4 regions of the Bradyrhizobium sp. CCGB01 genome follow, and region 1 is predicted to be linked to each of the others. Evidence: predicted binding sites of a transcription regulator. Region 1 holds the regulator's gene; each other region holds the start of a gene.

Region 1 (3,205 bases):
CTCTGCATCGCCCGCACGGTCGCGGTGCGGCCCGAGGTCATCCTGTTCGACGAGCCCTGCTCGGCGCTCGACCCGATCTCGACCGCCAAGGTCGAGGAGCTGATCCAGGAGCTGTCCGAGAACTACACGATCGCGATCGTCACCCACAACATGCAGCAGGCGGCGCGCGTCTCCGACAAGACCGCCTTCATGTATCTCGGCGAGTTGATCGAGTTCGACGACACCAGCAAGATCTTCACGTCGCCGACCGACCGGCGCACGCAGGATTACATCACCGGCCGGTTCGGCTGAGGAGACGGGATATGGGTTCTGAACATACCGCAAAGGCCTTCGACACCGACCTCCAGGAACTCACCCGCCTGGTCGCGGAGATGGGCGGGATCGCCGAGCGCATGATCGTCGATTCCGTCGACGCGCTGATCCGCCGCGACGTCGCGCTCGGTCAGCGCGTCGTCGCCATCGATGCCGATCTCGACGCACTTCAGAAGAAGATCGAGGAGCGCGCCGTGCTGACCATCGCGCGCCGCCAGCCGATGGCTGTCGATTTGCGCGAAATCGTCGGCGCCATGCGCGTCGCGACCGATCTCGAGCGCATCGGCGACCTCGCCAAGAACATGGGCAAGCGCGTCGCGGCGCTGGAGACCGATTTCCATCCGCTCAAGCTGTTCCGCGGCCTCGAGCACATGACCGACCTCGTGCAGCAGCAGGTCAAGTCGGTGCTGGACGCCTATGCCGCGCACGACCTGCCGGCGGCGATGGCGGTGTGGAAGGGCGACGAGGAAGTCGACGCCATCTGCACCTCGCTGTTCCGCGAACTCCTCACCTACATGATGGAGGATCCGCGCAACATCTCGTTCTGCATCCATTTGATGTTCTGCGCCAAGAACATCGAGCGCATCGGCGACCACGCCACCAACATCGCCGAGACCGTGTTCTACATGATCGAGGGACAGGCGATCACCGACAAGCGGCCGAAGGGCGACATGACGACCTTCGCCACGACGGTTCCGAATACTTAAGGAGCGACGACCCGATGGGCGCACGCATTATGGTGGTTGAGGACGAGGAAGCTCTCACCGAGCTGCTTCGCTACAATCTCGAAGGCGACGGCTACGACGTCGAGACGGTGATGCGCGGCGACGACGCCGACACCCGTCTCAAGGAGCACATCCCCGATTTGATCGTGCTCGACTGGATGCTGCCGGGACTGTCCGGCATCGAGCTGTGCCGGCGGCTTCGTACCCGCCCGGAGACCAAGCAGCTCCCGATCATCATGCTCACCGCGCGCGGCGAGGAGAGCGAGCGGGTGCGCGGACTTGCGACCGGCGCCGACGACTACATCGTCAAGCCGTTTTCGGTGCCCGAGCTGCTGGCGCGCGTGAAGGGTCTGCTGCGGCGCGCAAGCCCGGAGCGGCTCGCAACCGTGCTCGCCTATGGCGACATCGAGCTCGACCGCGACAAGCGCCGCGTGGCGCGCTCGGGCCGGCCGATCGATCTTGGCCCGACCGAATATCGCCTGCTGGAGTTCTTCCTGGAGCATCCGGGCCGGGTGTTCTCGCGCGAGCAACTGCTCGACAGCGTCTGGGGCCGCGACATCTATATCGACGAGCGCACCGTGGACGTGCATATCGGCCGCTTGCGCAAGCTGCTCAATCTTGGCCGCGAGCAGGACCCGATCCGCACCGTCCGCGGCGCCGGCTATGCGCTCGATGATCGCTTTGCGAAGGCAGAGCAGGCGTAGGGTTTGCGAGCTGATTTAGCGATCCGCCGCTACAATTTCCGATGTCGTCCCGGCGAACGCCGGGACCCATAACCACGGGGAGTGGTGAGGCGAAGACTCGGAGTGACCACTTTGCGCGACAATTGCGCCCTGTGGTTATGGGTCCCTGCTTTCGCAGGGACGACGCCCATCTTGTGGAGCCGTCATCGCGTGACGGCTGCCGTCGTGATCTCAGAAAACTCTCAGCGCGGACCCGGCTTCGCCGGCGCGCGCCTGCGATCCGCTGCGGGCTGATACGCCACGCGCGAGTGCTGGGCGCAGTAGGGCAGGCCGGAGAGCGCCTTGCCGCCGCAGAAGAAGAAATCCGGGCTCGAGGGATCGCCGACCGGCCAGTGGCAGGTCGCCTCGTTCAGCTCCAGCAGCGACAGTCGCTGGCTCATCGGCACCACGTTGTCGTAGGTGACCGGTTCGGCCTCGACCTCGACCTCGAAGGCCTGCGCCAGCGCGGTGTTGCCGCGCGCGATCGGCCGGCTCACCCGCATCATGTGCTGCGCGGGACGCGCCTTGCGCGGCCGGGGCGCTGCGGACGAGGGGCTCTTGGCGCGGCCGGACAGGCCGAGCCGGTGCACCTTGCCGATCACCGCGTTGCGGGTCACGTTGCCAAGCTCAGCGGCGATCTGGCTGGCCGAAAGTCCGGCCTCCCAGAGCTTTTTCAGCTGCTCGACGCGATCATCTGACCAGGTCAAAACCGTCATTGCACCCTTTCCTCCGCCGGCGCCTGCCATCCTGGGGCCGCACAGCGAATGCCTAAGCTTCGAAAAACCCGTGCCGTCAGAATCCCTTAAGGCTCGCCGGGCGCGCCAGATGCGCCCGAACGCTTACGCCGGTACATGAGGACTTAGAGGATCAGAACTGCTGCACGAGATGTCGTATCTGACAAGCCAAACGCTACAATATGGCGTGACTCACGCGCAAGAGTCCGCCGACTCGCTTCCACATGTTCCGTGGCGAAAATACGCAAAATCGCCACCGCAAGACTACGGATTAAGCATTTCGCGAGGCTTTCCGGGCGGCATTGACACCCGTTTCACCAGGCATAAGATGGTTGCGCGTGCCGCCCTTAAAAGGCGGCACGTTTCGTTTTCCGGGCCGGTCAATGGTGCGTTGCGCAATGCACGCTCACACCGTCCGCAACAATCAAGTGATCGTCATGACTAACAGCGCAGCGCCGCATTTGCTCCCCGTTTTCGCCAGGTCCGACCTCGGTTTCGAGCGCGGCGAAGGCTGCTGGCTGATCGCGACCAACGGCGAGCGTTATCTCGATTTCACCTCGGGCGTGGCGGTGAATGCGCTCGGCCATGCGCATCCGGTGTTGGTCAAGGCGTTGCAGGAGCAGGCCACCAAGCTCTGGCACATGTCGAACCTGTTCCAGAGCCCGGATGGCGAGAAGCTTGCGGCGCGTCTGTGCAACGAAAGCTTCGCGGA
Region 2 (3,205 bases), 2.6 Mb from region 1:
TATCTCGTCAACAGCTTTGGCCATTGCGCCGAATGCCACAGCCCGCGCAATGCGCTTGGCGGCATCATCTCCGGCGAACGCTTTGCCGGCGGGCCCAATCCGGAAGGCGAGGGCTGGGTGCCCAACATCACGCAGAAGCGTCTCGGCGAGTGGAGCGCGAAGGACATCGCCTATTTCCTGAAGACCGGCGAATTGCCCGATGGCGACAGCGTCGGCGGCGCGATGACGCGCGTGATCAAGAACATCTCGCATTTGCCGGACGAGGATCTCGCGGCGATGGCGGACTACATCAAGTCGCTGCCGCCGGTGGACGGGCCGGCACGGCCGAAGCGCAAGGAAAGCGGCACGTGATTGGCGATCCGCCTCGCAAACCTGCGAGGCACGTCAATTGCGGGCAGTCAGCTCGCGCCAAAGGCCTTGAAGGTGATGATGGTGAGGGTGTCCTGGATGCCCGGCAGCACCTGCACCTTCTCGTTGATGAAGTGGCCGATGTCGGTGTCCTTGTCGACGTAGAACTTCACCAGCAAGTCGTAATGGCCGGCCGTGGAGTAGATTTCGGAGGCGATCTCGGCTTCGGCAAGCGCATTGGCGACCGTATAGGACTGGCCGAGCTTGCATTTGATCTGGACGAAAAAAGGAACCATTGCAGTCACTCCGAAGGCGTATCTGGCGGCTAATAGGCCAAAACCGGCCGGAATTAGCAAGCGAACTTGCGAGCCGGCGGGGTGCGCGCTAGGACGGGCCATGGTCCCCAGGAAGCGGAAAATCACCCCATGACGACGCCCGTGGCGCTCACCATCGCCGGCTCCGATTCGAGCGGCGGCGCCGGCATCCAGGCCGACCTCAAGACCTTTGCCGCGCTCGGCGTCTATGGCGCGTCCGCCATCACGGCGCTGACCGCGCAGAACACGCGCGGCGTCACCGGCATCCACGCGGTGCCGGCCGAGTTCGTCACCGCGCAGATCGACGCGGTGTTCTCCGATCTCGAGGTCGGCGCGGTGAAGATCGGCATGGTGGCCCAAGTCGCCAGCATCGATGCGATCGCCGCCGCTCTGTCGCGCTGGAAGCCGCGGCATATCGTGCTCGATCCCGTGATGGTCGCAACCTCCGGCGATCGCCTACTCGCGGCCGAGGCCGTCGAGGCGCTGCGCACAAGACTGATGCCGCTGGCGTCGGTGATCACGCCCAATCTGCCCGAGGCCGCCGCTCTTCTCGACGAGCCCGTCGCGGCGAGCGAGGCCGAGATCGAAGCTCAGGGACGACGCCTGCTGGCGCTCGGCTGCGGCGCGGTGCTCATCAAGGGCGGGCACGGCGAGGGCGCCGAGAGCACCGACTATCTCGTGGATTCGGGAAAAGCGATCGCACTAGCGGCGCCGCGCATCGCTACCCGCAACACCCATGGCACGGGGTGCTCGCTGTCCTCGGCCGTCGCCGCCGGGCTTGCCAGGGGCAAGGATCTCGAGCGCGCCGTGCGCAACGCCAAGGCCTGGATCAGCGCGGCCATCGCGGCCGCCGACCGTTTCAGCGTCGGTCATGGCCACGGGCCAGTCCACCATTTCCACAAGTTTTACTGACGCCGGCCACGAACGCTCCGTCAGCGGTGCGCGGGAGCGCCGCCGTTAACCCATTCAGCCGACAGTTCCGTCCTTCTTGCGGAGGCCGCTGCGGCGCCATGTCGCCTGATTGTCGCATGCGACTGATATTCGCGGGGAGGGCGAGGCAAGGTCTGATTCGTATCTGAGGGTGCCTCAAAGGTTCAATCTGTCATCCCCCTGTCACGGGACATTTGTTACAGGCTGGCGCATGGGAAGTTACGATGCGAGTGACGAGAGCCCGGAACGGCGCTTTCGCACGTTGTTCATCTCCGACGTTCATCTCGGAGCCCGCGGTTCTCAAGCCGACCTATTGCTGGACTTCCTGCGCTACCACGACGCCGACACGATCTATCTCGTCGGCGACATCGTGGATGGCTGGGCGCTGAAATCGAGCTGGCACTGGCCGCAATCGCATAACGACCTCGTCCAGAAGCTGCTGCGCAAGGCGCGCAAGGGCGCCAAGGTCATCTACATCCCCGGCAATCACGACGAGTTCCTGCGCAACTATTACGGCACGCATTTCGGCGGCATCGACGTCGTCGAGAACACCGTCCACACCGGCGTGGACGGCAAGCGCTATCTCGTCATCCACGGCGACATCTTCGACCTCGTGGTGCAGAACGCGCGCTGGCTCGCCCATCTCGGCGACAAGGCCTACGACTTCGCGATCCAGATGAATCGCTTCGTCAACTTCTTCCGGCGCATGTTCGGCGTACCCTATTGGTCGCTGTCGCAATGGGCCAAGCAGAAGGTCAAGAATGCGGTCAACTATATCGGCGCGTTCGAGCAGGCGCTCGCCGCCGAGGCGCGGCGCCACGACGCCGACGGCGTGATCTGCGGCCACATCCACTACGCCGTGATCCGCGACGAGGGCGGCATCCGCTACATGAATTGCGGCGACTGGGTCGAGAGCTGCACGGCGCTGGTCGAGCACGACGACGGCCATTTCGAGATCATCACCTGGGCGGATCACGCGCAGAAGCCGGCGCAGGTCCCGCAGGTCGCAGCCAAGGCTGCATAACAAGGGCAGCTTGATGCGCATCCTGGTCGCGACCGACGCCTGGCACCCGCAAGTCAACGGTGTGGTTCGGACGCTGACCAAGCTCGCTGACGCGGCCAAGGGGCTCGGTGTCGAGTTCACGTTCCTGACGCCGCAATCGTTCCGCACCTTTGCGATGCCGAGCTACCGCGACGTGCGGCTCGCCATGCCGCGTCCGGCGCGAATCGCGAGGCTGATCGAGGAGGCGCGCCCCGACAGCATTCATATCGCGACGGAAGGGCCGATCGGCCTGATGGTCCGCCGCTACTGCCGCCAGCGCAAGCTGCCGTTCACGACCAGCTTCCACACCCGCTTTCCCGAATATGTCCGCGCCCGTGTGCCGGTTCCGGGCTCGCTGATCTGGCGGGCGCTGCGCCGTTTCCACAGCCCCAGCCGCGCCGTGATGGCGGCGACGCCTGCGCTGGCCCGCGAGCTTGGCGAGCGCGGCTTTGACAATGTCGTGCTGTGGCCGCGCGGCGTCGACACCGAGCTGTTCCATCCCCGCGCCATCGACCTCTGCCTGCCGGCGCCGGTATTCCTTTCGGTCGGCCGCGTCGCGGTGGAGAAGAAT
Region 3 (3,205 bases), 3.7 Mb from region 1:
AGGAGCATGTCGCGGAGCGCCTTCAGCTCCTGCTCCTTGGTGAATTCCGGGGGCGAGCCGCCGTCGGTCTTGTCCTGCGCAGCGCCTGCGGCGGCTTTCTTGGGTGCGGCCATGGGAATTCCGGGTCAGAGAAAACTTCAGCCCTCTCTAACCCAAGTCAAACGCCCTTGGAAAGCACCGCGGCGGCATGGCACGATTTTCATTATGCCGCAGTGCAACGTGGCCGAAACTTTGCAAAACCTTTAGGCTTGATTGGGCAACATTAGCTCCCCGCCCGCGTAGTGGGTGCAAGCAGCCAACGCAGCGAAAAATCAGACACGGTTACGTTCAGATCCGAGACGAGAGCGCCGGTCCGATTCGCCGTTTCGTCTACCAGCCGAGCTCTCGCAAATACGTTGCGCGGGCGGCAACGCCGGTATGCGTGAAGTCGGTGAAGACCCCATCGACGCCAAGTCGGAAAAATTTGAGATATTCAAGGCTGGGATCACCGCGATAGTCGGCGGCCAGATATTTCTTCTCGTTCCGGAAGGTGAAGACGTGCACGAACAGGCCGAGCTTGTGCGCGTCGGCGATCAGGCTGGTCGCCTCCTGCGTCGAAGCGTCCGGCGTCGATCCCTTGTAGGGTGTGCCGTCGGCGTTGCTGTCCTTCCACGGCGCAATCTTGAGCGGAACGATGTAGGCCTTCCACGGGCCGATGCCGTCGGCATAGGTCTTGATCTCGGCAAGGCCCTCAGGCGTCAGCATCGCATCGTACAAGCGCGGATCACCTGCAACCGTCCAGTCGAACGGGCGGGAGTTGGTGATGTTGTTGAGCAAGACCTTGCCGCTCCTGAAGTCGATACCGTTGCCGTCGATGAGCTGGACCTGCCGCGTCTGAAGACCATGGCCGCGCATATATTTCAGGCTGCCGGGCTCGAAACTCTGAACAAGGATGGGAGCCTCTTTCGTATTGAGTCCGTTGTCCTTGATGATCTTGATCAAGGCATCCTCGAACGGGTGGCCGCCGGGCGCGCCGCAGCCATTGGCGATCGCCTGGGCATTGTTCCAGGTCGGATTCTTGGTTTCCGGGTAGACGAGGATGGACCGCCCGGTCTCCTTGCTCTTCGCCTTGGCGATATCGATGACGTCCTGGAAGCTGATGACCGGGAGCTTGCCGTTGAAGACTTTCGGCCGCTCGTTGGCGGCGTCATAGGTGGTGCCGGCAATCCACTCCTTCAGCTCGGCCATTGTGAAATCGGCGATCGACCAGTCGTTGGTATGGTCCTCGCCGTCCACGATCAGTGACTCCAGCACTGATTTGGGATCGGCCGGGTCGGTCAGATCCGTGAGGTAGTCGGCAGGCACGCCGGTGGCAGACGGGGCCTTGACGCGCACACCGGGCACGGTGCGCTTGCGGGCTGCAACAGCCGCATTGGTCTTCGCGACGTCCGCAACATTGGTGTTGTCGCTCAGCCAAGGGTTATGGCGCACGACCAGGACGCAATCCTTGGTGAGGTGCAGGTCCTCTTCGAGCGCATCAGTGCCGAGGGCTGCGGCGAGGTCATAGGATGCCTCGGTCTCTTCCGGCACCAGTCCCGGCACGCCGCGATGCCCGAGGATCAGCGGGGGCTTTCCATCGACGGTCAGGAAGGGCTTGGCGCCCGATGGCACCGGACCGGCCTGCGCGAAGGCGATCGACGGCGCCAGCAACGCCAGGGCCACCGCGCCGCACAGCATCGCTCCAGCGCGCAGCTTCCGTCCCGAAAAATCGCGCTTCATGGCCATGCCTCCGTCGTCTGCCCGGCATCGCTTCGCATGCCAAAGGGGCCGAGCTGGATAGCTCGGCCCCTCGTCTTGTCTCAACTCTCTGACAGCGGGATGACGAAGGCGGCGCCACATCGGCGCCGCCTCGCCCGATCAGAAGAAGCCGAGCTTCTTCGGGCTGTAGCTGACCAGCAGGTTCTTGGTCTGCTGGTAGTGATCGAGCATCATCTTGTGGGTCTCGCGACCGACGCCCGACTGCTTGTAGCCGCCGAACGCGGCATGCGCAGGGTATGCGTGGTAGCAGTTGGTCCAGACCCGGCCGGCCTGAATGGCCCGGCCGAAGCGGTAGCAGCGGTTGGCATCGCGGCTCCAGACACCGGCGCCCAAGCCATAGAGCGTGTCGTTGGCGATCGCGAGCGCCTCCTCGTCGGACTTGAAGGTCGTGACCGAGACGACGGGCCCAAAAATCTCCTCCTGGAAGATTCGCATCTTGTTGTGACCCTCGAACACGGTCGGCTGGACATAGAAGCCGCCGGACAGATCGCCCGCGAGCTCGGCGCGGCCGCCGCCCGCCAGCACCTTGGCGCCCTCCTGCTTGCCGATGTCGATATAGGAGAGGATCTTCGCGAGCTGCTCGCCGGATGCCTGCGCGCCGATCATGGTGTCGGCCTCGCGCGGGTCGCCCTGCTTGATCGCGGCGACGCGCTTGAGCGCCCGCTCCATGAAGCGGTCGTAGATGTCGGCGTGGACCAGCGCCCGGCTCGGACAGGTACAGACCTCGCCCTGGTTCAGCGCGAACATGACGAAGCCTTCGATCGCCTTGTCGAAGAAATCGTCGTCTTCGGCGGTGACGTCGTTGAAGAAGATGTTCGGCGACTTGCCGCCCAGCTCGAGCGTGACGGGAATGAGGTTCTGGCTGGCATATTGCATGATCAGCCGGCCCGTCGTGGTCTCGCCGGTGAAGGCGATTTTCGCGATCCGCGGGCTCGACGCGAGCGGCTTGCCCGCTTCAAGGCCGAAACCGTTGACGATGTTGAGGACACCGGGCGGCAGGAGATCGCCGATGATCTCGGCCCAGACCATGATCGAGGCCGGCGTCTGCTCGGCGGGCTTGAGCACGACGCAATTGCCGGCGGCGAGCGCCGGCGCGAGCTTCCAGCACGCCATCAGCAGCGGGAAGTTCCAGGGGATGATCTGGCCGACAACGCCGAGCGGTTCGTGGAAATGATAGGCGATGGTGTCGTGGTCGATCTCGCCGATCGAGCCTTCCTGTGCGCGCACCACCCCGGCGAAATAGCGGAAATGATCGATCGCGAGCGGCAGGTCGGCGGCCCGGGTCTCACGGATCGGCTTGCCGTTGTCCCAGGTCTCGGCAATCGCAAGACGCTCGAGATTCTCTTCCATGCGGTCGGCGATCCGGTTCAGGACCGCGGCGCGCTCAGCGACGCTGGTGCGTCCCCAG
Region 4 (3,205 bases), 5.6 Mb from region 1:
CGTCGGTGACGGTTTCATAGGCGATCGCAGTGCAACCGGAAGCGAGCAGGCCCTTGGCCTGTTCCGGATCCGGCGCAAGATGAAGGTAAGTAAACAGTATCTGGCCTTCGCGGAGCTGGACCCATTCGCTTTTCTGCGGCTCCTTCACCTTCACGATCATCTCGGAGGTCGCGAAGATATCGCGTGCGTTCTCGGCAATCGCGGCCCCTGCCCGCCGATAGACGTCGTCGGACGCACCAATGCCGCTACCGGCACCGGTCTCGACCGTCACCTGATGCCCGGCCGCCACATATTCGCGGACGGCGCCCGGCGTCAGCCCGACGCGATATTCCTGCACCTTGATCTCCCTGGGCACACCGACGCGCATCTTCAGCTCCTTTTGATTCCCCCCACGATCGTAACGGCGTGGCCGGTTTGGTTTCGTGCAAATATCCGCTAGTTTCGCCACGTGCGCGCCGGTTTCGGTCGCGGAAGTGCCCTTTCACGCTGGAAACAAAACCTTGGCCCTCGACCGGAAAGACCTCGCCATCCTCGCGGAACTCACCACCAATGCGCGGGCCAGCCACACCGACCTCGCCAACAAGGTCGGGCTCTCGAGCACGGCGCTGGCGCGGCGGCAGAAGGCACTGGAGGACGACGGCTACATCCAGGCCTACCAGGCTGCGCTCGATCTCGCGCAATTCGGCCTCACCACGACCGTGCTGGTCCGCATCGCTTTGGAGAGCCAGAGCGACGAGGCGCTGAAGGCGTTCGAGACCGAGGTGGTGAAATGCCCCTCCGTCGTGCGCTGTTTCCTGATGTCCGGCACCGACGACTACATCCTGATCGTGCTCGCCCGAGACATCCAGGATTTCGAGCGTATCCATCGCACCGAGCTGTCGCGCCTGCCGCGCGTCGCCCGGGTGCAATCGAGCTTTGCGCTGCGCGAGATCGTCAACCGCGCGGTGCCGACGGTGGTGTTCGGCGAGGCGAAACGGTAGCTGTTCCCGCTCCCTCACCAACCCGGCGGAGGTCGATCTGCGCCACTGTCATAGAACTGTCATCGAAAGTGCCGAGACCTGCCAGTCTCTGCATCTTCGGGACACGCCATGGACTATTTCAAGCGCTTCAACTTCCTGTTCGCCGCACCTGTGTTCGACACCGACGACCTGGAAGGCATCCGGTTCAACCAGATCATCGAGGAGATCCAGCGCTCCGGCTTCGAGGTCGTGAGGGCCCGCAGACTGGAGGACGCCGAGATCGCGGTGCAGACCGACGCCGCGATCGGCTGCATGGTGGTGGACTGGGGCAAGAAGGGCCTCGAAGGGAAGACCTCGGCGCTGATCAACCTGATGCGCCGCCGCGGCCTCGACTTTCCGATCATCCTCCTGATCCGGCGCAAGCGCTTCGAGGATCTGCCGGTCGAGGTGCTCGACTTCATCGACGGTTACGTCTTCCTGTCCGAGGAGACGCCTACCTTCATCGCCAAGAATTTGATCAGCCGGCTCAAGCAATATGCCGAGACGCTGAAGACGCCGTTCTTCGGCGCGCTGGTCGACTATGCCGAGGAAGGCAACCAGCTCTGGACCTGTCCGGGTCACAATGGCGGCGTGTTCTACAACCGCAGTCCGATCGGCCGGGTCTTCGTCGAGCATCTCGGCGAATCCGTGTTCCGCGACGACCTCGACAATTCCGTGCTCGATCTCGGCGATCTCCTCACCCATGAGGGACCCGCGCTGAAGGCGCAGAAGGAAGCCGCCCAGATCTTTGGTGCGGAAAAGACCTATTTCGTGCTCAACGGCACCTCGACCTCGAACAAGGTCGCGCTCGGCGCCCTCGTCACCGACGGCGACCTCGTGCTGTTCGACCGCAACAACCACAAGGCTGCCCATCACGGCGCGCTGATGATCAATGGCGGCATCCCGATCTACGTGCCGACCATTCGTAATGCCTGGGGCCTGATCGGCCCGATGCGCTGGGACATGCTCGACGAAAAGGCACTGCGCGAGGCGGTTCGCAACCACCCGCTGGTCACGGACAAGGAGGCCTGGCGCAAGGAACGGCCGTTCCGCGTCGCCGTGGTCGAGCAGTGCACCTATGACGGCTCGATCCACAGCGCCGAGATGATCCTGAAGCGCATCGGCCACCTCTGCGAATACATCTTGTTCGACGAGGCCTGGGCCGGCTTCATGAAATTCCACCCGCTCTATGCCGGTCGCTTCGCCATGGGGCTGGCGAACCTTCCCCCTGAAGCGCCCGGCATCATCGCGACGCAGTCCACCCACAAGCAGCTCGCGAGCTTCTCGCAGGCCTCGCAGATCCACATCAAGGACCGCCACATCCGCGGCCAGAAGCGGCGCGTCGAGCATCGCCGCTTCAACGAAAGTTTCATGCAGCACGCCTCGACCTCGCCGTTCTATCCCCTGTTCGCCTCCCTCGACGTCGGCGCGCAGATGATGAAGGGCCGCTCCGGCGAAGTCCTCTGGGACGACACGATCCGGCTCGGCATCGAGCTGCGCAAGAAGATCCGCGCGATGCGCCGGGAGTTCGAGGAGAAGGAGCAAAATCCGGATCGCCGCTGGTTCTTCGAACCCTTCGTCCCCGATCGTGTCGCCATTCCCGACGTCAGCCGTCCCGGCGCCGCGCACAACGTCGCCTGGGAGACCCTCTCCACCGACGAACTCGCCACCAATCCGGCACTGTGGCAGCTCTCCCCCGACAGCACCTGGCATGGCTTCCCCGGCCTCAGCGAGGGCTTCGCCATGACCGACCCGAACAAGCTGACGCTGCTCACGCCCGGCTTCGATCGCGCGACCGGCGCGTATGCCGAGCACGGCATCCCCGCGCCGGTCGTCGCGCAATATCTGCGCGAGAACCGCATCGTCCCTGAAAAGAACGACCTCAACTCCCTGCTCTTCCTGCTCACCCCTGGGGTCGAGGCGAGCAAGGCCGGCACGCTGATCTCGGGCCTTGTCGCATTCAAGAGGCTACATGACGACAATGCCTTGCTGGCCGACGTCATCCCCGAATTTTACCAGCGGCGCCAGGCCCGCTATGCCGGCGTGCGACTGCGCGATCTCTGCGGCGAGATGCACCGCTTCTTCCGCGCCGCCGACGTCAGCGCGCTCCAGGCCCGGCAGTTCATGCCCGAGCACATGCCTGAGATCGCAATGTCGCCCCGCGATGCGGCGCGCTATCTGTTCAAGAACGATGTCGACTATCTGCC

What was found. Region 1 encodes PhoB, which activates phosphate uptake and scavenging genes when phosphate is short. Its sites were predicted from a motif close to TGTCATNNANCTGTCAT; they were not measured.
Region 2: NLM25_RS30235 (UDP-2,3-diacylglucosamine diphosphatase) is a predicted target of PhoB. The motif match lies at 1,763-1,779, and genes of this name have one in related genera.
Region 3: NLM25_RS24660 (glycerophosphodiester phosphodiesterase family protein) is a predicted target of PhoB. The motif match lies at 1,847-1,863, and genes of this name have one in related genera.
Region 4: NLM25_RS15620 (Orn/Lys/Arg decarboxylase N-terminal domain-containing protein) is a predicted target of PhoB. The motif match lies at 1,027-1,043, and genes of this name have one in related genera.

What each region holds. Positions count from the first base shown of each region.
Region 1 is NZ_JANADK010000001.1:9,021,799-9,025,003, reverse strand. It holds gene pstB (phosphate ABC transporter ATP-binding protein PstB) at 1-291, shown strand, start outside; gene phoU (phosphate signaling complex protein PhoU) at 303-1,019, shown strand; gene phoB (phosphate regulon transcriptional regulator PhoB) at 1,034-1,741, shown strand; gene NLM25_RS42530 (GcrA family cell cycle regulator) at 1,963-2,475, opposite strand; gene NLM25_RS42525 (aspartate aminotransferase family protein) at 2,931-3,205, shown strand, end outside.
Region 2 is NZ_JANADK010000001.1:6,463,527-6,466,731, reverse strand. It holds gene NLM25_RS30250 (cytochrome c) at 1-351, shown strand, start outside; gene NLM25_RS30245 (Lrp/AsnC family transcriptional regulator) at 399-644, opposite strand; gene thiD (bifunctional hydroxymethylpyrimidine kinase/phosphomethylpyrimidine kinase) at 774-1,574, shown strand; gene NLM25_RS30235 (UDP-2,3-diacylglucosamine diphosphatase) at 1,804-2,616, shown strand; gene NLM25_RS30230 (glycosyltransferase family 1 protein) at 2,630-3,205, shown strand, end outside.
Region 3 is NZ_JANADK010000001.1:5,343,610-5,346,814, forward strand. It holds gene pdhA (pyruvate dehydrogenase (acetyl-transferring) E1 component subunit alpha) at 1-113, opposite strand, end outside; gene NLM25_RS24660 (glycerophosphodiester phosphodiesterase family protein) at 370-1,758, opposite strand; gene adh (aldehyde dehydrogenase) at 1,897-3,205, opposite strand, start outside.
Region 4 is NZ_JANADK010000001.1:3,418,823-3,422,027, reverse strand. It holds gene ald (alanine dehydrogenase) at 1-367, opposite strand, end outside; gene NLM25_RS15625 (Lrp/AsnC family transcriptional regulator) at 501-980, shown strand; gene NLM25_RS15620 (Orn/Lys/Arg decarboxylase N-terminal domain-containing protein) at 1,089-3,205, shown strand, end outside.